Regions from separate parts of the Paenibacillus paludis genome, predicted to be linked through region 3. Evidence: riboswitches for the same ligand, from Rfam matches in the RefSeq annotation. Region 3 holds a riboswitch; each other region holds the start of a gene.
The links. A riboswitch is a leader RNA that binds a small molecule or an ion and turns the genes downstream of it on or off. The one in region 3 is predicted to bind cyclic di-AMP.

Region 1: linked by a shared signal. The riboswitch ahead of ACAN56_RS01705 (APC family permease) and the one ahead of ACAN56_RS01000 (NfeD family membrane protein) in region 3 are both predicted to bind cyclic di-AMP.
Region 2: linked by a shared signal. The riboswitch ahead of ACAN56_RS19080 (KamA family radical SAM protein) and the one ahead of ACAN56_RS01000 (NfeD family membrane protein) in region 3 are both predicted to bind cyclic di-AMP.

What each region holds. Positions count from the first base shown of each region.
Region 1 is NZ_JBGJZP010000001.1:401,659-408,991, reverse strand. It holds gene ACAN56_RS01720 (ATP-binding protein) at 1-696, shown strand, start outside; gene ACAN56_RS01715 (DsbA family protein) at 804-1,532, shown strand; gene ACAN56_RS01710 (disulfide oxidoreductase) at 1,532-1,963, shown strand; cyclic di-AMP (ydaO/yuaA leader) riboswitch at 2,191-2,350, shown strand; gene ACAN56_RS01705 (APC family permease) at 2,476-4,293, shown strand; gene ACAN56_RS01700 (iron-hydroxamate ABC transporter substrate-binding protein) at 4,468-5,502, shown strand; gene ACAN56_RS01695 (FecCD family ABC transporter permease) at 5,728-6,789, shown strand; gene ACAN56_RS01690 (FecCD family ABC transporter permease) at 6,786-7,333, shown strand, end outside.
Region 2 is NZ_JBGJZP010000009.1:182,685-190,017, forward strand. It holds gene ACAN56_RS19060 (HAMP domain-containing sensor histidine kinase) at 1-956, shown strand, start outside; gene ACAN56_RS19065 (saccharopine dehydrogenase family protein) at 971-2,092, opposite strand; gene ACAN56_RS19070 (class I SAM-dependent methyltransferase) at 2,089-2,820, opposite strand; gene ACAN56_RS19075 (helix-turn-helix transcriptional regulator) at 2,950-4,023, shown strand; gene ACAN56_RS19080 (KamA family radical SAM protein) at 4,082-5,218, opposite strand; cyclic di-AMP (ydaO/yuaA leader) riboswitch at 5,350-5,488, opposite strand; gene ACAN56_RS19085 (HAD family hydrolase) at 5,920-6,600, shown strand; gene ACAN56_RS19090 (mannitol-1-phosphate 5-dehydrogenase) at 6,688-7,333, shown strand, end outside.
Region 3 is NZ_JBGJZP010000001.1:235,198-242,530, reverse strand. It holds gene ACAN56_RS01040 (ABC transporter permease) at 1-124, opposite strand, end outside; gene ACAN56_RS01035 (ABC transporter ATP-binding protein) at 125-886, opposite strand; gene ACAN56_RS01030 (DUF1048 domain-containing protein) at 883-1,236, opposite strand; gene ACAN56_RS01025 (DUF1048 domain-containing protein) at 1,239-1,613, opposite strand; gene ACAN56_RS01020 (PadR family transcriptional regulator) at 1,619-1,921, opposite strand; gene ACAN56_RS01015 (VOC family protein) at 2,280-2,627, shown strand; gene ACAN56_RS01010 (hypothetical protein) at 2,734-2,922, opposite strand; gene ACAN56_RS01005 (flotillin family protein) at 3,052-4,473, opposite strand; gene ACAN56_RS01000 (NfeD family membrane protein) at 4,496-5,032, opposite strand; cyclic di-AMP (ydaO/yuaA leader) riboswitch at 5,201-5,387, opposite strand; gene ACAN56_RS00995 (spore germination protein) at 5,707-7,131, shown strand; gene ACAN56_RS00990 (GerAB/ArcD/ProY family transporter) at 7,168-7,333, shown strand, end outside.

The DNA of each region.
Region 1 (7,333 bases), 170 kb from region 3:
AATCAGCTGCTCGCTGACGAGATTCATCATCAGGAGCACCAGGATCTGTTGAAGCTGCAAAATAGAAGCAGTCATGCCTTGCTCAATGTGATTAGTGATATTCTGGATATTTCCCGCTTGGAGGCTGACGGCCTGCAGCTGCATAGGGAGCCTTTTCAGCTGTCAGTGCTGCTCAGGGAATGTATGAATCTGTACGAGGTCGTATGTAAGGAGAAAGCATTAAATCTCACACTCCAGGTTGCACCGGCCATCCCTGACTATTTAGTTGGAGACAGCGCTCGAATTCGGCAAATTCTTGTGAATTTGATTGGAAATTCCGTTAAATTCACCCATACAGGTGAGATTAACGTAGTAGTGGAACTGTGCCGTACGGGGGGGAACTCAGAACAATTGCAGTTTAGAGTGAAGGATACAGGCATCGGCATTCCACCCGACAAGCTCCCGCTGCTGTTTCAGCCCTTCTCACAGGCGGATGCCTCTCACAGCCGGAAATACCCCGGAACGGGGCTTGGGCTAGCTATCTGCAAGAAGCTGATTGATTTGATGAACGGTACGATATGGGTCGATTCCCCGCAGGATGGAAAGACGGAATTCATCTTTAGAATCCCCCTGCATCCGATGGACCAGGCTAAGGAACAGCTTTTCAGCAAGGAAGGAGAGACTCCGAACAGTAAGTTGAAAACAAAGGCGGTGTGAGCTGAAGTTTGTTATGGAAGTTTGCCAAAGAGAGAACTTTAATTATATAATTTTAAATTATATGACTTTCATTACCCGGGTCCTGAGTGGACGGAAAGGAACTCTCTTTGAGCAAAAACAAACGAAACAGTGCCGCGGCTCCCCAACAGAGCAAGCAGGAGAAGCGCAGGGCAGAACAGGAAAAGCAGAAGCAAAAAACGAGAATTCTGATCTTCAGCACAGTAGCAGCAGTTATCATTATCTTTGTCGCTCTAATCATGCTGATTCCAAAAGGGAACTCTGACTTTAATTACAGCGAGATGCACAGACTTGGAAAAGAGGATGCTCCAGTCAAAATTGTCGAATTCGGGGATTATAAATGTCCGGCGTGTTCAGACTTTACCGGTACCATCAAACCTCAGCTTGTTGAAAAATACGTAACTCCGGGCAAAGCGGCCTTTTACTTCGTAAATATGGCCTTTATCGGACCGGATTCCGAAACAGCTTCATTAGCAGCTTTGTCTGTCTATCATCAGAACAGTGAAGCTTTCTGGACCTATTATGACGCAATCTATGCTAATCAGGGCGAGGAGAGCGAAGAGTGGGCGACCGCTGATTACCTGGTAAGCCTGGCGCAGAAAGAGAACCTGCCGATAGATTTTGACCTCTTGCGTAAAGACATTGAGGAACGCACCTATGAAAGTGAACTGCAGAGAGATATGAAGCTGGCCGAAGACAGCAAAGTGACCTCTACTCCTACTGTATTTGTTAATGGAGTCAAGGTAGACAAGGCTTTTGATATCAAAGCCATCGACTCGCAGGTGCAAATCGCCCTTGATTCGGCGGATGCCAAATGATGAAATTCTCTACCTTCTGCAGACGCCACTGCCTGTATCTGGCCTGGTTTGTTTCCGTAATTGCAGTAGCAGGAAGCTTGTATCTTAGTGAAGTGCTGCATTATGAACCCTGCAGGCTATGCTGGTTCCAGCGTATCTTTATGTATCCTCAGCTGATTCTGCTCGGAATTGCCACGTACCGGGGAGATAAACGCATCATTCCTTATGTGCTGCCTTTATGTCTGATAGGCGGGAGCATCTCCCTGTACCATTACGCAGAGCAGAAAATTCCTGCACTCAGTAAAATTTTGCCATGCAAAATTGGTGTACCCTGCAATGAGGATTATTTGAACTTTTTAGGGTTCATTACGGTACCTCTGCTTGCGTTGATTGCTTTTGCTCTAATCGCAATTTTGCTCTGGACCGGGCGCCAAGAAGAGCCAGCAGAATAAGAAAAGGCTAAGCAGAATTTAGAGCAAAAATATTTCCTTAATTTCTGTCACAATTAACATCCAAAACACTCAAAAATCACGGAACGCTGGGATAATGAAAGAGAATGAAAGATCCACTTATCCCCGATCTTGGATTTGAGCTTTTTGGATGTTTTTTCATTCTTTTTTCATTTTTTTCACCGCTTTACTGAAAAGCTATTGTAGACTATTATTAGTCCTTGTGAGAAGTTGAATATGCGCTGAATTTTCCGCAAGGAAAAACGGGGGAACCAAACTTGACGGCAACGTCAATGGGGTGAATCGGAGGCAGGTCAGTATGACCGGAACCGTAGGGCTACCACAGCCCGAATCCGCCAGCTAACCTCGTAAGCAAGGGTGGGATAATGAGCATGCGTAAGCATGCGGATCATTTCCGTATGCTTATTTTTGTGCCTGCATTTATGAAACCTGCCAATGAAAACGGCGCGCGGTATTACCGTTTCAACTCAACAAAGAGAGGAACTGTTACTACAATGGTAAGCAAGGTAAAACGACTATTGATCGGGCGTCCGATGAAGTCGAACGAACTCGATCATGAAAAGTTATCCAAGGTGAAAGCACTGGCTGTTCTGTCTTCCGATGCACTCTCGTCTGTGGCCTACGGAACGGAGCAAATTCTGATTGTACTGGTGGCCGCTGGCTTCACCGCCATCTGGTATTCATTGCCGATTGCATTAGCCGTATTGGGCCTGCTGGCCATCCTTATTTTTTCCTATCGCCAGACCATCTTTGCCTATCCGCAAGGCGGCGGAGCGTATATCGTGGCAAAAAGCAATCTGGGCGTTCCTACCGGCCTCTTGGCTGGCGGCTCTTTATTGGTAGATTACATTCTTACGGTTGCAGTTAGTGCTTCAGCGGGAACGGATGCGATCACATCGGCCTTTCCGAGTCTTCATAATCATACTGTCCTTATTGCAGTCTCCGTCATTCTGATCTTGACGATTATCAATCTCCGCGGGGTGACGGAGTCCGCTTCATTTATTGCCATCCCGGTGTATCTGTTCGTGGTCTCTATCTTTGTACTCATCATTGCCGGGGTGTACAAATATATTACAGGCGGCGCTCATGCCGAAATCCCGGAAATCGGTTCCGCCGTTTCCAATGTCAGCCTGTTCCTATTACTCAAAGCCTTCAGTTCCGGTTGTTCGGCACTGACCGGGGTAGAAGCGGTATCGAATGCCATTCCGAACTTCAAAGCTCCAGCGGAAAAAAACGCCGCCAAAACCTTGATGCTGATGGGAGGCATCCTCGGATTGATGTTCACCGGCATTACGCTGCTGGCATACTGGTATGGGATTACTCCTAATGAGAAATCCACCGTCGTGTCGCAAATTGCCGAATCTACGTTTGGCCGGGGCGGTTTGTACTTTTTCATCCAAGGGATAACAGCCGTCATCTTGTTCCTGGCGGCGAATACAGCTTACTCGGCGTTTCCGCTGCTTGCGTTCATGTTCGCCAAAGATAAATATTTGCCTCATGCCTTCATGGTCCGGGGAGACCGCCTGGGCTTCTCTAATGGTATTATCTTTCTCGGAGTATTGTCGGCTGTGCTTGTAGCTGCTTTCCACGGAAATACAGAAGGGCTGATTCCGCTGTATGCAGTCGGAGTATTTATCCCTTTTACGCTGTCGCAGCTTGGCATGATGGTGCACTGGTTCAAAACGAAGCCGAAAGGCTGGCAGAATAAATTTGTAGTCAATACAATCGGTATGCTGACTACCCTGACGATTACGCTTATCTTTATCATTACCAAGTTTTCCAGCGTGTGGATGGCCTTCATCTTCCTGCCGGTTGTCATGTTCGTATTCCACCGCATTCACCGCCATTATATGAATATAGCTGATCAGCTTCGCATATGTCCTGCTACGGATAAACCGCTGATTAAAGGAAGTACCGTTGTTGTTCCGGTTGCGGGTGTGACACGCGCTGTACTGCATTCGATCAGTTATGCGAAGTCGTTAACAGATAATGTGGTGGCAGTCTACGTTGGTTTTGATGAAGAGGAAATTCACAAGATGGAGCAAAAATGGGAGGAATGGAACCCGGGTGTACGCCTGATCGTGCTTCGTTCCCGTTACCGCAGCATTATCCGCCCACTGGTGAAATTTATCGATACCGTAGAGTGGAAGACCGCTACTACAGACCATATTACCGTATTAATTCCACAGTTCATTACCAAACATTGGTGGCAGGCGATCCTGCATAATCAGACCAGCCTGTTCATTCGTTCTTATCTAATGAATCAAAAAGATATAGTTGTAGCAACAGTGCCCTATCATTTGCACAAATAGGCAGATAAATATGGTTAGCAGAGGTTGTTTCCGTAGCTTGCGGAGGCAACCTTTTTTTATAGAACGAATAATTTTGTTGACAGAGATAATGAGAATCAATATCATTTAAAAAGTAAGGCGAAGGCCTCGGACACCTTTGACCATTAATGCTTGTAAATACAGGAGGGGTATTTAATGTTTTCGAACAATAAGAGATCAGGCAGCATGAAGCTGGCATTGATCGGATGTATGGCTATGACTTTGTTCTTGTCCGCTTGCGGCAATGGCAATAATGAGAATGCTGCAAATTCTGGAGCGGAAGCTACCGCTGCACCTACGGCTACGGCTACTGCTGAAGCAACGGCAGCGCCAACGAAAACAACTGCACCGGCTACAGAGAAAACGGTGACAGACGCCATGGGACATGAAGTCACGGTACCGGCTAATCCGCAGCGCGTACTTGCTTCTTATATGGAAGACTACCTGGTAACACTGGGCGTTACCCCGGTAGCGCAGTGGTCCGTGACAAACGGAACCCAGGAATATCTGATTGCTGATCTTAAAGATGTGCCAACCATCAGCTATGATCTTCCGCTGGAGGCTGTGACCAGCTTTGCCCCGGATTTCCACATTGTGCAGTCTGAGTCTAGTGTGCAGAACGGTCTGTATGACCAGTTGAACAAAATTGCACCTACTTATGTCCTTGGTGACAAGATTAGCAAAGACTGGCGCAAATCGCTGCTCAAAATCGGTGAGCTCCTGAACAAGAGCACTGAAGCTGAACAAGCCATTGCGGATTACGATCAAAAAGCAGCAGATGCAAAAGCCAAAATCAGCAGCTCCATTGGTGATGATTCGGTCGCCATTCTGTGGCTGGTGTCGAAGAACTTCTTTATAGTAGATGAAACACGCAGCAGTGGTGCTGTATTGTACGGGGATCTGGGGTTGAAGCAACCCAACCTGGTTACAGAAATTCCTGCGGCATCCAGAGCGACCTGGAATCCGATCACGCTGGAGAAATTGGCTGAACTGACCGCAGATCATATCTTCCTGGTGAACAGTGACAAGACCGAAGCCTCTGACATTCTTAACGGAGCAATCTGGAAGGGGATCCCTGCGGTTAAGGCTGGAAATGTTCATGAACTTAGCGAGGCAAGCAGCTGGCTGTACAGCGGAGCCATTGCCAACTCCAAAACCATTGATGATGTCTTGAGTTTTCTCGTGAAATAATCAGCCTTAACTGTGTGTAGAGAGAACTCTTCAGCGGTGGAGGGATGTGCAGGTTCTTGTATCTTGAGATACAAAGACCTGCACCTTTTTTTAGGACATTGACTTAATCGTTCACAGTGAAAGTGCGAGCTGTGAAAGCTTGTACATAATTCAGATATTTGCGATAATGAGAATGATAGTTGTTCTCATTACAACATTGAACTCATCCTATTAAGGGGAAGACTTATGGTGTCATCCACACGTTCTATAGCTAACAATACAAATCCGTCAGGAGATCAACCGCTGAAGACAAGGCCGGTTGCTGCGGTAGTTATTTTGATTTTCGGCCTTGCCGCTGTCGTCTTTGGTCTGGCACTTTCCGTTTCGGTGGGTGCCGCGGATATTAGACTGGTGACGGTATGGGAGGCAGTCTTCCGGTTTAATCCGGATCTGCAGCAGCATCAGATTATTCGGGAACTGCGGATTCCCCGTGCTTTGGCGGGAGCGCTGGTTGGTGCTTGTTTCGCCGTCGCAGGAGCAATTATGCAGGGCATGACCCGCAATCCGCTGGCAGATTCCGGCTTGCTGGGTCTGAATGCCGGTGCCGGCGCAGGATTGGCGTTAGCTTTTGCTTTTGCGCCATCCGCTTCTTTTCTCTACATCATGCTGTACTGCTTCATCGGCGCAGCAGCAGCGGCCATTCTTGTGTTCGGGATTGGCTCGCTCTCCCATAGCGGCTTAACCCCGCTGCGTCTGACCCTTGCCGGCGCCGCTGTAAGTGCTATGCTGCTGGCGGTAAGCCAGGGAATCGCGATTCTGTTTCATCTGTCCCAGGATATTGCCTTCTGGATGGCAGGCGGGATCGGCGGGACGAATTGGACACAGCTTCGTATTTTGTTTCCCTGGATTGCGGCAGCTCTGATAGGATCTCTGCTGATCTCCCGATCCATTACACTCCTTAGTCTCGGACGCGATGTAGCGGCGGGGCTTGGACAGCGGACCAGGCTAGTGCAAACAGCCGGGATTATTATTGTAGTGATTCTCGCCGGCTCCGCGGTTTCGACGGTTGGACCGATTGCTTTTGTGGGGCTGATTATCCCCCATATTACCCGTTATCTGGTTGGTGTCGATTACCGCTGGATTATTCCCTGCTCTGCAGTACTCGGCAGCTTACTAATTGTATTTGCTGATATTGCGGCCAGAATGATTAACGCGCCTTATGAAACACCGCTAGGCGCTTTAATCGCAGTGATCGGCGTGCCGTTCTTTATTTACTTGGCGAGTAAACGGAAGGGGGAGCTGTCATGAGCAAAGCTCTGCGCTCACCCACCGGGAAACAACGCCGTACCCGGGAAGCAGCTATATTGACTTCACTTGCGGTTCTTATCGTGGTCATCTTTATTGTCAGTATGAACACCGGGTTAATGCGATTATCACCGCTGGATGTCCTACACACAGTCCTTGGAGAGGGAACGCAGCAGCAAAAGCTGATTCTTTTTGATTTCCGGCTACCGCGCATAGTGATCTCGCTGCTTGTCGGCGCAGGGTTTGCGGTTTCCGGCTGCATTCTGCAAAGCTTATCGCGCAATGCGCTGGCAGAGCCTTCTACACTGGGGATTAATGCCGGTGCCGGGTTTGCGGTGATTATCTTTATCTCATTTGTTCCGGCAACCTCGGCAGCTCCAATCTTTGTTCTTCCGCTGCTGGCGCTGGCCGGAGCAAGTCTTACAGCTGCACTTATTTATTTCCTGTCTTTCCGGCGTGAGGATGGCCTCTCGCCGACAAGAATGATACTTATCGGGATCGCTGTAGGTGCAGGCATCTATGCTTTCCAATTGATCCTGTCGTTAAG
Region 2 (7,333 bases), on a different contig from region 3:
TGATGACTATTATATTCGTTATAAAGAGATTCACAATCATCGAGCCGGGCCAATTCCACGCCTTCGGATTTCTGGCAGCGGTACTGCTTACAGGGATCCTTACTGGAACGCTTATCACTGCCGTCATCGGGCAAAAAATATTGCTTCCCATCAGCAGACTGAGAGAAGCAACCAAGGAAGTCGCCAAAGGCAACTTTAATGTTCAGTTGTATGAGAATATTAAGATTGAAGAATTCCGGGAGATGGCCAAGGATTTCAATAAGATGGTTCAAGAGCTCCAAGGGATTGAAACACTAAGGACCGATTTTGTCACGAATGTATCCCATGAATTCAAGACGCCTATCACAGCCATTGAGGGCTATGCTGCACTGTTGCAGAATTCGGATCTTCCAGCCGAGGAAAGAGAGGAATACGCGGGCAAGATCATTAGCAGCACGAGGCAATTATCCATGCTGACCAACAATATTCTGAAGCTGTCGAAGCTGGAGAACCAGGAAATCATCATTGAAAAAACAGAGTTCAGTCTGGATGAGCAGATCCGCCAGGCGCTTCTTCTCCTGGAGCCGCAGTGGAGCGGCAAACAGCTGGATCTGGAGATTCAGTTGGCGGAGACTGGCTTCTACGGCAGCGAAGAGCTGCTGATGCAGGTATGGATTAACATTCTGGGGAATGCGGTAAAATTCTCAAGAGAATACGGGAACCTGTCCGTCACCTTGACCGAATCCCCCCAGAACGTGAGTGTTGAAATTACCGATACCGGAATCGGCATGACCCCGGAGGTGCAGCGGCATATCTTTGAAAAGTTCTACCAGGGCGATAAAGCGCGGGCTTCTTACGGGAACGGGCTCGGACTGCCTTTGGCCAAACGGATTGTCGACCTGTGCGGGGGACGGATTGTTGTGAGCAGCAAGCCGGGCCAGGGCTCGACATTCCTCATTGAATTGCCAAGAGGATAAAGATCGGGAACCTCTTACTGCGAGCGGACACCGGACCAGAAGGTAAGCCCGTCAAGGGGATAATCGGCTCTGCCGGAGGCCCCGGCTGCTGAACTCAAGGAGAGCTGCGTACCGTTTGACTTAAGCTTGAACAGCTGCTCAATATGATGTATTCCCGCCGGATGGGTTTCCTCATATACACTCAGGGCAACCCCGGCGGCCACTCTGGCAGTGATTGCGGATTCCCGCATTCCTTCGATACCGGCTTCCATGACAACAGCTTTACCGCTCCGAACACCATAAGCATCAACTTTGACAGCATATTGTTCTGAACCCAGCCGAAGTTTGCCGAAAGCCTGGACCGTGAGCTTGCGGATGACTTTGTTGCGGAAGAGGGCGGTTAAGCCGATTTTCCGCATAAAAGCGATGCCGGAGGTGGCCACCCGGGAATCAAAGCATAAACGTGTAGCGACAGAAGGGACTTTCAAGGTATAGGGCAGGATCTGCTGATCGGAAAAAGGGAAAAGGTAGGTCTTGCGCGTTCCCGGCGTACCTCCGAAATTCACCTGCTTGCGTTCCGTGAAGCTTCTTGCGGCAACCTTGTGTCCTTGCTCCACACGCTCAAAGGCAGAGCCGAGACTATCAACCGTCCATTCCAGGGCAGCTTGGCCGTGACTGTCGCCCAGACCCAGCATGATGGAGATGTCGATGCGCTCACGTGTATCCAGTTCATTCACCGCTTTGAGGGATAGCAGATTGGTTAAGCCGGGAGCAAGCCCCACGCTTAGAACAGCTGTACCCTTGAGCCCGGCTGCTGTGTCTCCCAGGCTCTGAAGCAGCCGGAAGTATTCCCCATTTGCCGACACATCGACATAATGGGTTCCGCTGCGCAGGCAAGCCTCCGCAAACGCGGTATCCTGCTGATCCAGGCACATGACCACCAGCTTGGTCCGCTTCAGCAGTTCTCCATCTATCGCTTCTCCCACACTAAGCCGCAGCGGCTTCACTTTGCCGTCTGTCGTCCTGCAGAATTGTTCCGCACGTTCGAGGCTTCGTCCCGCCGCATATACCACTCCAGGATGCTGTTCTCCCAGAAGCCGGCAAATTTCTGCGCCGACATGGCCATACCCGCCGACAACCACTATGTCTGTTTTCATTTCGCAACCTCTTTTCCTTGCTTCACAGCGAACCAGCCATCAATCAGATAGGAGCTGAAGAAGCGGGTGACACCGGAGAACCCGCTGCTTGCGAGCAACGCTAGAAGTTCATGTTCCGGAATGGGGAAGGAGGTTTCACCGATGGAATGCTCGAACCATTCGCATTCCTGCCCGGATATCCCGCCTGCCAGCATGTGTTTTTTCCATGCCTTTAGCGGCAAGGACCCGGGGATAGAACGGACGTCCCCGCTTAAGGTTGCCACAACCAGTATCGCCCCCTCCTTAAGCCGGCTATGGATTTCTTCCAGCATCCGCTGCTTCTGTCCGGTTTCCTTGACAAAGTGAAGCACCAGCATGCATGTGGCGGCGTCAAACAGCTTGTTCTTGTCCAGTTCATCAACCGTGCTTTGCTGGAGAGTGATTTCAGCGGCCAGCTCCGTGCGCTGCATCCGCTGCCGGGCAAGCTCAAGCATCGCCGTTGACAGATCAATGCCAGTGAGCCGCCAGTGCTCATGCTGAGCGCCGAGGGTTATCAATTCTTGTCCGCCTCCGGCCCCGACAATCAGCAGGTCTGCCGGAGTTTCGCCGCCGAGGTGTGCACTCAGCAATTGCTCCATGATGTCATAGAGCAGAGGATACCCCGGTATTTTTGCAGCGATTGTTGTCTCGTAATGCTGAACATCGGGATGCTCCCAGTCTCTGGCATGATGTAAATGTTTCTCTTGCATGATATCTGCTCCTGTCTCTATAGCTTGAATGTGAGTTCTCCTGATATATAATAAGAATTATTACTAATTATCAGGATTAAACACGGAATAGGCTATCCCACATATGTGGGATTTGGAAAGGACATCAGGATGAGCGAGGTTCTAAAAGGCTTGAGGATGCTGGAAATCAACCGGCAGGAGATGAGAATGACATCTCCGCAATACAGGGAGGCGGTAATCTCCAAGCTGCGGCAGTACATTCCGTTTACCGCTGCCTGCTGCACTACCGTGGACCCGCATACGCTGCTGTCCACCGGGGCGATCACAGAGCAGGGTCTTGAGGATCTGCACCCGCAGTTGTTTGAATATGAATATCTGCATGAGGATTATATGAAGTATGAGCAGTTGGCCGCAGCGGCAGTGCCGGTCGCCTGTTTAAGTGGTGTAACGGAAGGGCAGCCCGGGCGGAGTGAACGTTACCGCAACGTACTCCAGCCTGCGGGCCTGGGAGACGAGCTCCGGGCTGCGCTGGTTGAAGGCGGTGGCTGCTGGGGGTTCTTAACCTTGTTCCGGTCGCAGCACGAACCTCCTTTTCAGGAGCGGGAGTGTGCGGTGATATCATCTGTTGTTCCGCTGATTGCCGGCGCACTCCGCAGCTATGCCTCCGAGCCCCCTCTGGGACGGATGGATACCGCACCGGAGGACAGTGGAATCATGATTCTGACGGACCAGCTGCTTCCGGTCAGCGCGAATAGTGCGGCCCAATATTGGATGAACCGTCTGCAACAGCTGGAACGGTTGGATCACGGAGTTCTTCCCCGGCCGGTCAATGCCGTATGCCTGAGGGCACTTGGCGAGAATACGGAACCAGGAGGCTTGCCTTCCAAGGCGAAATTATGCCTGCGTGTCGAGGATGGGGCTTACTTGACAGTTACGGCCAGCAGGCTTGAAGGAAGCGGCGGGAAGACGGAGCTGGCCGTTGCCTTTGTCTATGCCAAGTCCTCGGAGATCTTCCGGCTGCTGGCCGATGCCTGCCAGCTGACCGCCAGGGAGAAGCAGCTGGCCGAAATGCTCTCCCGCGGATTATCTACCAAGGAGCTGGCGGAGTCGCTGCATATTTCTGCGTACACCGTACAGGATCACCTGAAATCGATCTTCTCCAAGACCGGCGTATCCAGCCGGAGAGCGCTCATCAGCAAGCTGTTCTCACAGGGGATGGAATAGCCGGTAAGCACGCTAAACAAACAGTCCCGATGCTGATACAAGGGGACTGTGCTGGCTTTTATAGGAGCTGCGGGATCTGGGAAGTGAAAGCAGGATGGGTCCAGTGCTTCTCGCTGCCGGGAAGATCATCGAACCATTCCGCATCCGGTGGACATTCCAGGATCATAAATTTGCCGTACTCCTGCGCTCTGGACTGATGGTATTTCAGATAGGCCTTGCCGTCTTCAATCGCCAGTATCTCGATTTTGCCGGAGGAGTGGCTCATGGATAGACGGACTCTTTTACCCAGACCTGAGGTTCTGGCCTTGGCTTCCTCAACAATGTTGTAGACACGCTCCAGCGGCAGAACGAACTCGCGGTTGCCGGCAATGGGCCGGTTCACGAAGAAATAATAGGGAGTGACTCCGGCCCAGGACAGCCGGTCGAGCAGTTCTCCGAGTACCGCCGGATCATCGTTGATGCCTTTCAGCACCGGTGTTTGATTAACTACGATTGCCCCGGCATTATGAAGTGCTCTGAATGCTTGTTTGGCTTCGGGCGTAATTTCCCGGGGATGATTAATATGCGCCATGACGTAAATGCGTTTGTCCTCCGATGAATAGGTACGGATTAGTTCCAGCAGTTCTTCGTCCTGATAAATGCGCATGGGATTAAATACGGGAATTTTGGAGCCCAGCCGGATAATCTTCACATGGTCAATGGATCTCAGGCTTTCGATGATGAAGCGCAGCTTGGAGGTAGAGAGAATCAGGCTGTCTCCGCCGGTAAGCAGCACATTATTGATCTCAGGATGATTCCTGATGTATTCCAGCCCAGGAGCCACATCGGTTTGTGCTTCCTTCACATCATTGCGGAACAGGCGCTTGCGGAAGCAGTAGCGGCAGTAAGCTCCACACACCTCGGAGACAATCAGAAGGGCCGTTGTTCTGTATTTGTGCTGACATCCCGGCACTACATAATTCATTCCCTCATCGGATGCATCCCAGCAGCCGTACTCCGCAAGTTCACCTTCACTTGGAATGACGAGCCTGCGGATCGGATCACCCGGGTCATCCCAGTCGATCAGCGACAGATAATAGTCATTGACCCGAAAGGCAAATTTGCCGGTGATCTCCTTCAGCTTTTCTTTTTCCGTTTCAGACAGCATGGCAACCTTGTTGATATCCGTTATGTACCTTACCTTTTGCACTTGCATCTCTCCTTGGTCTCATAGTGTGAGAAGTAAGGGAGCCTTGAGGTCGATAGCCAAACTGCTGCCAGCAGGGTCATTAGAATACAAAAAAGAGACCCTTAGCAAGGGTCTCTGGTTATGAATATACCTAAAAAAGCAGACCCATCCACTACTGACGAGGTTAGCTGACGGACTCGGGTAAGATGGTACCCTACATTCTGTGAATGATTCGCCCCAAAAGACTGGTTCCCCCGCTTTCCTGCCCAAAGGCTGGAAATTAAGCGTAGGTAAAGTATAACCCGGGAAGTTTTGAAAAGTCAAAGCTAAACTTGCCCGCGGCAAGGCATACGGGGCCAAGCCAAATCAGCAGAGTAGAAATTTTTTTTGTTGTGGGATTGCCGGTCGTTTTGAAATGCTTCATACGCAGAGTCCCGGCCGCAAGGCATAGAAACGCGAAATCCTTTGTACAGAAAGGTTTTTTTGTTTTTTTTGGTGCAAACAGGAGCGACCGGGAAAACGCTTTTTTTAGGCTTGTCCCCAGTTTCGTTTTTGTGCAATTGTAACCGCCCTCATATGATGGAAGATAAGCTGCCCCGGTTGACGCGGCCAGAAAACCTTTGTTATGGTTTTTACAGACATACGCCAGCCGGAAGCATTTTTGGAAGCGGATTGCACGCTTTTGTGTGAGCTTAGCTTACCGGACTACTGTGAGGGAGATGGTTGATTTGATCAAAGGGATTATATTTGATTTTGACGGAACGATTATCGACACGGAAACAGCTTGGTACACCGCTTTTAGCGAAGCCTATGGAGAGCATGGGGTAGACCTGTCGCTGGAACAGTATTCTACTTGCATAGGCACCAGCCTTAACAGTTTTAATCCCTACGAATATTTGATGACTGACCTTAAGCTGCCTATCGACCGGATGGCATTCAGAACAGCGGTCCAGCAGAGGCACAGCAAGCTGATGGAGCTCGAACAGATGCGGCCGGGAATTCAGCAATATCTGGATGCTGCCCAGGACGCCGGACTGCGGATTGGCCTTGCTTCCAGCTCCTCTATGGACTGGGTGGAACGGCATTTGGAGCTGCTGGGCATACGCGATTATTTCGAGAGCATCCGCACCTCCGATCATGTGGAGAAGGTGAAGCCTGATCCGGAGTTGTATAACCAGGTCATGTCCTCTCTTGACATTAAACCACATGAGGCAGTCGCTATTGAGGATTCGCCAAACGGCGCAAGAGCTGCGACTGCAGCCGGAATGTTCTGTGTGGTGATCCCGAATGCCATTACCCGTTTTCTTGAATTTGATATGCCGCATCACCAGACCGAAAGCCTAAGTCTTCTTGACTTCGATCACGTGATTTCCCGGAGCTGCTTCGAAATCTCTGATGTGCAGGTATAAATCACTACGGTGTACTAATTTTCTGCGTATAACAACTATGATTCGTGAAATTTTATAGAGTTGAATTTACTAAAGGGGGACACCGATTTGAGAGCCGTACATTTTGGAGCGGGCAATATTGGCCGGGGATTTATCGGTCCAGTGCTGTCAGACTCCGGTTATGAGGTTTGTTTTGTCGGAAGAAATAAGCTGAAAATCGCTCAGCTGCAGGAACGGGGGCGCTATCCCGTTACCCTTGCCAATGATGAGCGGGACCGCTTTATTGTGGAGAATGTAACTGCCCTTCATCTGAATGATCAGAAACAGGTGGCTCAAGCTGTTGCAGAGGCTGAGATCGTGACGACAGCGGTCGGGCTAACAGCGCTGAAAGACATTGCCGGAGCCATCGCGCAGGGTATCGAGAACAGGCTAAACAGCAACCCCTATCCGAAGCCGCTTCATATTATTGCCTGCGAGAATGGCGTGGGAAGCAGCCAAAAGCTTAAAAATCTGGTTTACCGCCATTTAAAGCAGCCTTTAAAGGGGCGTGCAGACCGCTGTGTCGCCTTCCCCGATGTTATGGTGGATCGCATCGTTCCTGTACAGACGCATAAAGATCCGCTGGAAATCGTAGTGGAGCCGTTCAGTGAATGGGTCATTCCCCGCAGCGAGTTAATCGCTGATTATACGGAAATCAAAGGCGTCCATTATGTAGACTCCCTCGATTCCTATCTTGAACGGAAGCTGTTTACGG
Region 3 (7,333 bases):
GCAGCATCGCGATCGGAGTGATGGTGACCGTGATGATAGTATCCATGCTGCGGAAAATATGGCGCATGGAACGTCCAAGCATAACGCCCATATCGCTGAAAAAGTGTTTCTTAATCGTTTCCATTTACTTTCCCTCCTTTTTGCCGATGATTGCGAGGAATATTTCCTCCAATGTGGGTTGTTTTTCAACATACTCCACCTTTTCGGGCGGAAACAGCTTTTTCAGCTCCGCGAGTGTGCCGCTCGCGATAATCCTGCCCTCATGCAGAATGGCAATTTGATCTGCAAGCTGCTCGGCTTCTTCCAAATACTGCGTGGTCAGGAATACCGTCGTGCCATTATTCGCAAGCTCTTTGACTGTCTTCCAAACCTCGTTGCGTCCTTCGGGGTCAAGCCCGGTGGTCGGCTCGTCGAGAAAAATAAGCTGCGGTTTTCCCACAAGGCTCATGGCAATGTCGAGCCTGCGGCGCATACCGCCCGAATAAGTAGACACCTTGCGGTTGGCAGCTTCGGTCAGGCCGAAGCGGTTCAGTAAATCCTCCGCGATCTGAATCGAATTTGTCAGGTGTCGGAGCCTGGCAATCATGATGAGGTTTTCCCGCCCGGTCAATATCTCGTCCACGGCAGCAAACTGTCCTGTCAAGCTAATCGACTGACGTACATGGTCGGGCTTTGACGCGACGTCAAAGCCGTTTACGAAGGCGGTGCCTCCGTCCTGTTTAAGCAGCGTGGTGAGGGTTTTAACAATCGTCGTCTTGCCCGCGCCGTTGGAGCCGAGCAGGGCAAAAATTTCGCCGCGCCGCGCCTCGAAATTCACTCCCTTTAGGACTTCCGTGGTCTTGTAGGATTTTTTTAAATCCTTTACTTGAATTGCGATGTCTTTCATTTAGAATCGTCCCCCCTTCCGAGTTTGTTCATCATGTCGCGGTTTAATTTATTGCGAAAGTTATCGGTCCACATTTTCGTGCCGCGCAGAAGCTCGTCGCAAAACCCGACAACATCTTCGCCCGTCACGTCGAGAACGTGTTTGCCGTCCGCCGCGCTCGCTTCAAACAACTCGATCAATTCGTGCTGAATTTTCAACATATCTGAGCCGTCTCCTACTGCGAAACTCCACATGTATCCATGGATTTTTTCAAATACGAACCGATAGTCTTCAGGTAGCGCTTCTACCCTTGCCATTTGCTGCTTATACTCTTTTTTATCCCCGATCATTTTTTTGATAAGCTCCAGCATAGTCATTGCTCCTCCTTATTGAATTTTTCCATAATCTCTTTGTTTAGTTTTTCCCGCACTGTTTCGGTATTGGTAACCGACGCGCGCATAAACTCATCAGAAAACTTGCCGACGTCACTGCCTATGACATCAAGAACCTGCCTGCCCTCTGCCGCACTTGCTTCAAATAAATCCACTAAGTCCTTAAACATCGTCAAGTCCGTAAATATCGTCATGTCACCGCCGCCAAGGGGGCCAACGCTAAACATATAATGTTGAATTTTGCGAAATGCAAACCGATAATCTTTCGGCAAGGCGTCAACCCGCTTCATCATTTGTTTATAGGCCCGTTTTTCTTCCATGTCACCTATTATCAATTTTATGATTGAATCAAGCATTGTTACTATTCCTCCTTTAATTGGTTAATTTTCGACGCAACAAATCCCCATTTTTCCCAGAACCTCCGCAGCTCCTCACGCCCCGCATCGTTGAGCGCAAAAAACTTTCGCGGAGGACCCATGTCGGAGGGCTTTTTGGTGGTATCCACCAGCTTGCTTTTTTCAAGCCGGATCAGGATGGTGTACACCGTTCCCTCCACAACATCTGTGAAGCCGAGGGCGTTTAGCCGCCGCGTGATTTCGTAGCCATAGGTTTCTTTGCGGCTTATTATTTCAAGGACACAGCCCTCAAGCACGCCTTTGAGCATTTCCGTCAGATTTTCCAGCACAATCACCCCTTGCTATTCTGTATGACTGGTATTCAGTATTACTTACTACCACTATATAGTAACACAAAGTAGTGGTTTGTCAATAGCGGTTGTTCTGATAATGCCGCTTTATATTTATAGTTGAATCTATAACCTTGGTCCCTTAAAACAAAAAAAACCGCGTGGGGCGCGGGTCATGAAGGATTATGTTCTTGATTGAGATAATAAATTATTTGTCTGTCGACTCTTCATCAAGCTAAACGGGCAGTATAGTTGAAAAAGGAACTCTAATTTAAATATCGAATATCTAATGTAATCGGATAGCTAAAAATTTGATGACAGACAGGAGTTAGAGACAATGATAAAAGGTTTCGGAGGAATATTTTGGAGAACTAAGAATCTTGAAGATGTAAAAAAATGGTACACTGAAGTGCTGAAGATTGAAATGGAAAATTGGAATGGTACTGTGATAAAACCCCAAGTAGGAAATGAGACTATCTTTTCTTTCTTTACCGAGAATGACAATTATTTTCCAATAGAACAACAAGTGATGTTGAATTTTCAAGTATATAATCTAAACGAGACTATTAAGCATCTTGAACATATTGGTGTACCTCTTGCAAAGAACAAAGAGATTAGTGAATATGGAAAGTTTGTTTGGATTGAAGATCCTGAAGGCCGACTGATTGAGCTTTGGGAGAAATAACGAGTCCCGGATGATAGTTCCGCCCTCCTTTCAGGGGTAGAACGTAATAATCATTTTTTAAGCCGATCCAGAAAAGGATCGGCTTATTTTTATAGCTTTCTTCAGATCAATCACGTTTGTTCTCAACAGATTTCATACGGTTCTGATCGTCAGGCACCCGGTCAATACTGAATTCCTGCCCTGCTTCTAACTCACCATGGCCGCAAACACTTCGGGAAAAATTTGTGAACTGCCTTTTTTGCTCATCCATTTCGTGTTTTCGCTTAAGCAGCTCCTGCGGATCCTGATTTGTCATAATCTTAACCTCCTAGGAAATCAAAATAAGTCTCCAAACATGGAATCATGCTGTTTATTCGCACTACAGAAGTTTTCCATAATAGAGCGTTGCTTATGCAAGGAATTCAATATCCCAGCTTGTATAGAATTATTGCTCTTTATCCCGGCCGAGCAGCCCGCTGAGAGCCTCTGTCACGTTCATACCGGTAAGCGTCTGTGTCAATTCAGGAACCTGGGCCATGATTTTGGCGATATCGCCGGTAATTTTGTTTACGCCGGATGAAGCTCCATCCTGGGAAATCACTGTAATCTTATCGACCTTGGCCAGCGGGGAAGCGATTTTGTCAGCCAGCTCTGGCAGAACCTTCAAGAATTCCACTATAAGGGCGGCTTGCGTGAACTGTTTGTACGCTTCAGCTTTCTTCTCCAGTGCCCCCGCTTCCGCTGCTCCGGCCAGCTGAACAATTTCCGCGTTGGCTTTTCCCTTCGCCAGTTCTGCTTCCGCTGTTGCCAGCCCCCGTTTGGTCATTGTGGCCGCCTCTGCTTCCGCCTCAAGAATTTGCCGCTGCTTAGCTGCTTCCGCTCTCATGATCGTAGCCTGGTTCTCCGCCTCAGCAGGCTTGATCACCGTTGCCTCCAGCTCCCTCTGTCTCAGCTCAACTTCGATTTCCCGGACGGTCCGGTTGGCCTCCGCTTCCATCTGCGTGATCTTGACCTGTTCGGTAACCAGCGACTGTTTGATTTTGTTCTGCTGCAATTCGTACGCAAGATCCGCCTGTGCTTTCTTCACTTCAGTCTCCAGCTTAAAGTCCGCCTGCTTAATGTTCAAATCCTTCTCGAACAGAGATTCCTTGGCGCGGGCGGCGGTTCCCGCTTCAATGGTGGCCTGATGCGCATTGGCTTTGGCAATGGCGGATTCCTTCTCCGCCTCGGCTTGTTTGATCTGAATGTCGCGTTCTGCTTCCGCCTTGGCGATGCTGGCATCACGGCGGATGCGCTCAATTTCCGGAACCCCCATATTGTCGATATACCCTTTGTCGTCAGTAATTTTCTTAATGGTGAAGCTGACTACCTCAAGCCCCATCTTGTCGAGGTCTTCCGAGCAGGTCTCCCGCATCTTGCTGTTGATTTCGTCAGGTGTCTTTAGAATGGATTCTACCGTTAATTGTCCGATCAAGCCGCGCAAATGACCTTCCACCGAATGCAGGATAATCGTCTCACGGTCTTCTTCCGGCCTGTCGATAAACTGCTCACTGGCAGTCAGAATAGCGGTAGGATCGCTTTTAATCTTAATCTGGGCTACCGCCTCCAGGTTGAGCTTGATGCCCTGCCGGGAGAACATCGCCTGCGCCGGGATGACATCGAAGCTCATCAGCATCATGGAGATGGTCTTATTGTTCTGGAAGCCGGGAATGACGAACGTCCCGCCGCCCTGAACCACTCTTTTTCCGCCGAGGCCGAATACAATCATCGCCTGATTGGGCGGAACCTTTTTATAAGCGTTCACGATACTGAACAAAGCCAGCAGGATAACAACAACAATTGCCGAGATTAAATAAAGAATAACCATTCGGTTCGACACTCCCCGTTATTTATAATTGTTCGTTTCCCCTCTCGAAGAGGGTGACTACCGCCATTCCTTTATCCACCTTCAAAATAATCACCCTGTCACCCTTGGCGAGCTGCTGGCCGGTTTCTGCCCGCACTCCAATGGAACGCATCGTTCCATGCAGCACATATTTCATCTCTCCCACTGCTCCATCCACTGCAGAAATACTGATGTACCCGAGTTGTCCCGCCTGCTCATAATCCATTTTATTCATGCTACTATCATACCGAGTCATCACCCGGGCCAGCACCGCATATATCAGACAGCCCAGCAGCAAGGCAAGCACGGTGCAGATCAGCACCACTGCTAGCATATTCATTCCGCTGAACCGGGTAAGCACATAACCACTGCCGCCCCAGACCGTGACAAACACCATCAGAGGGAGTATGGGCACAAAGCCCGGACCACCAGCATCGCCACCTCCCATATGCAGATGACCCGCCAGGCCATGCCCATGAAATCCGCCGCTGAGGAGAAGCAGCAATCCAACCCAGAAGCACACGATAAATACAGTAACGATAACAATCCCCCCTTTAAAGCATTTTAGATAGTTGCCTAATGACTCTGATTTACGTTGTTATAAGATTATTAAACTCTTATACAGATCAACTTTCCTTTCTGCATGCTCAGCAAAAAGACCACAGAAGCATCAGGGCTCTCCGTGGTCGGTTAATCGATCATGGCGCTCATCCTCTCTCTTCGAGGCTTACGGGGTTAGCTGACGGATTCGGGCAGCGAGATTGCCCTACCTTGTAAGAAGCGGCTGTTCAGCACGCACAAGGATTCACCCCAAGTGAGCGGCAGCTATCTGAGCAAAAGCCGCATTCACCATTGGTTCCCCCGTTCCCATTATCGGAATTCAGCCATTTGAGAACAGTTATATTACATTCGGTTGTTGATTTGAATCTTACGCCTGTGACCATTTAATGTAAAACGTTGCGGATGGCAAAAGAAGCCCAAAATGCCACCACTTCACGAATGAATGCGCATTCTTTGGTTTTACTCTTAAGCGATTGATGATTTGCTCATTTTTGCTCTACTTCATGTCCCTAGGAAAACAAAACAGAAACCTCTGCTGCTCAACATCATCCGCCGTACTCTTCTGTATCACACGTTAAAGCTCCCGTCAGGAATATTCTGCAAATCATCCGGGAACGTTAAAAGCAAAACTAATCGAAAGTTGAGCGCCTTATAATGACTAACCAAACTCAGACCTCATTTCCTTCTGTAGATCAAAACTCCGATTATATCGAAGCCGCACTATTCTATACAAGTGACCTCAAAAAAAGAAACTTATCCTTTCAGGGAAGGGAAGGAATGGTCTTTTATCTGGAGTCTCTCACTGATACGGAATTGATTGAACGGAACGTGATTGTTCCTTTTAGCCGTAATCAGGACAAAGACCTCTCTAAGCTTTTCACAACACTTAGTTTCAGTTTGGAAACAGAACTAAACCAAGGTATTCAGGGACTTCTTGAAGGAAGCTGTGTTTATTTTTTAGAAGGAATGTCTGAATTCTATGTCCTCAACACTCCTGCCAAATACGAACGAAGCATTAGCGAACCTGAGAATGAAGGGGTTATTCGGGGACCTCATAACGGTTTTATTGAACAGATGAAGGTTAACTTATACCTGATTCGCAAACAAATAGCCTCCCCAAACCTTATTGTCCGCTACTTCACACTTGGGAAATTCGCCCCCAAACAGGTAGGCTTAGTCTATATGGAGAATATCGCCAACCCTGAATTGATAAAGATTGTAGAATCAAGAATAAAGAAAATTTCGCTCGATTGGATAATCTCCACTGGCTTTATTCAGGAATTAACGGAGGATAACTCCTTCTCCATATTTCCGCAACTAATCAATACGGAGCGTCCGGATCATACCTCAGCTTATTTGCTGGACGGATATGTCGCCATACTGCTGGATGGGGACCCCACAGCTCTGATTTTGCCGGCGAGCTTCTTCAGCTTTTATCAGACACCGGATGACTATAACAATCGATGGATGATCGCTTCTCTTGTCCGGTTTATCCGTCTGATCGGCTTTGTAACAGCATTTCAGTTGCCAGCGCTCTACATTGCCACCGTTTCTTTCCACTCCAATGTCCTTCCCTTGCAATTGTTTTTTTCGATTCAAGGTTTATTGACCCGGGTCCCTTTTCCTCCGCTGATTGAAGCGATGCTGCTTGAACTTATATTCGAACTGCTGCGGGAAGCAGGACTTCGTCTGCCCAGCCGTGTAGGTCAAACTATTGGGATTGTTGGGGGGTTGGTCATCGGGGATGCAATTGTTAAGGCGGGATTGGTTTCTTATTCGATGATCATTGTTGTAGCGTTGACTGCCATTGCATCTTTTCTTATCCCTTCCAACGAAATGAGCTCTGCTATCCGGTTTATGCGGTTTCCATTGATGATTGCTGCCTCATTATTCGGATATATTGGGATATCATTTGGGTTAACACTCATTTTCATACATTTGTGCAAGCTAGAATCATTTGGGCAACCCTACCTGAGACCCTTAAGTCCGTTGAAATTTCAAGGCTTGAAAGATACCTTCGTACGCTTTCCAATTTGGTCTATCCGAAAGAGTTCAAGCAACCCAAAAACGGATAAATGATCATTAATTTACACAGTACTTACAGGAGTTGATACGGTGGCTCAAAAAGAAAAAATGATCACAAGGGGACAACTCTTCCTTTTTATTATTCAAGCCCAAATCGGTGTTGGTATTCTGTCTCTTCCTAACAAACTTAACGAAACTGCCAAAGGTGGAGGTGGACTTTCTGTTTTAGTTGCAGGGGTTATTACCCAACTTGTCA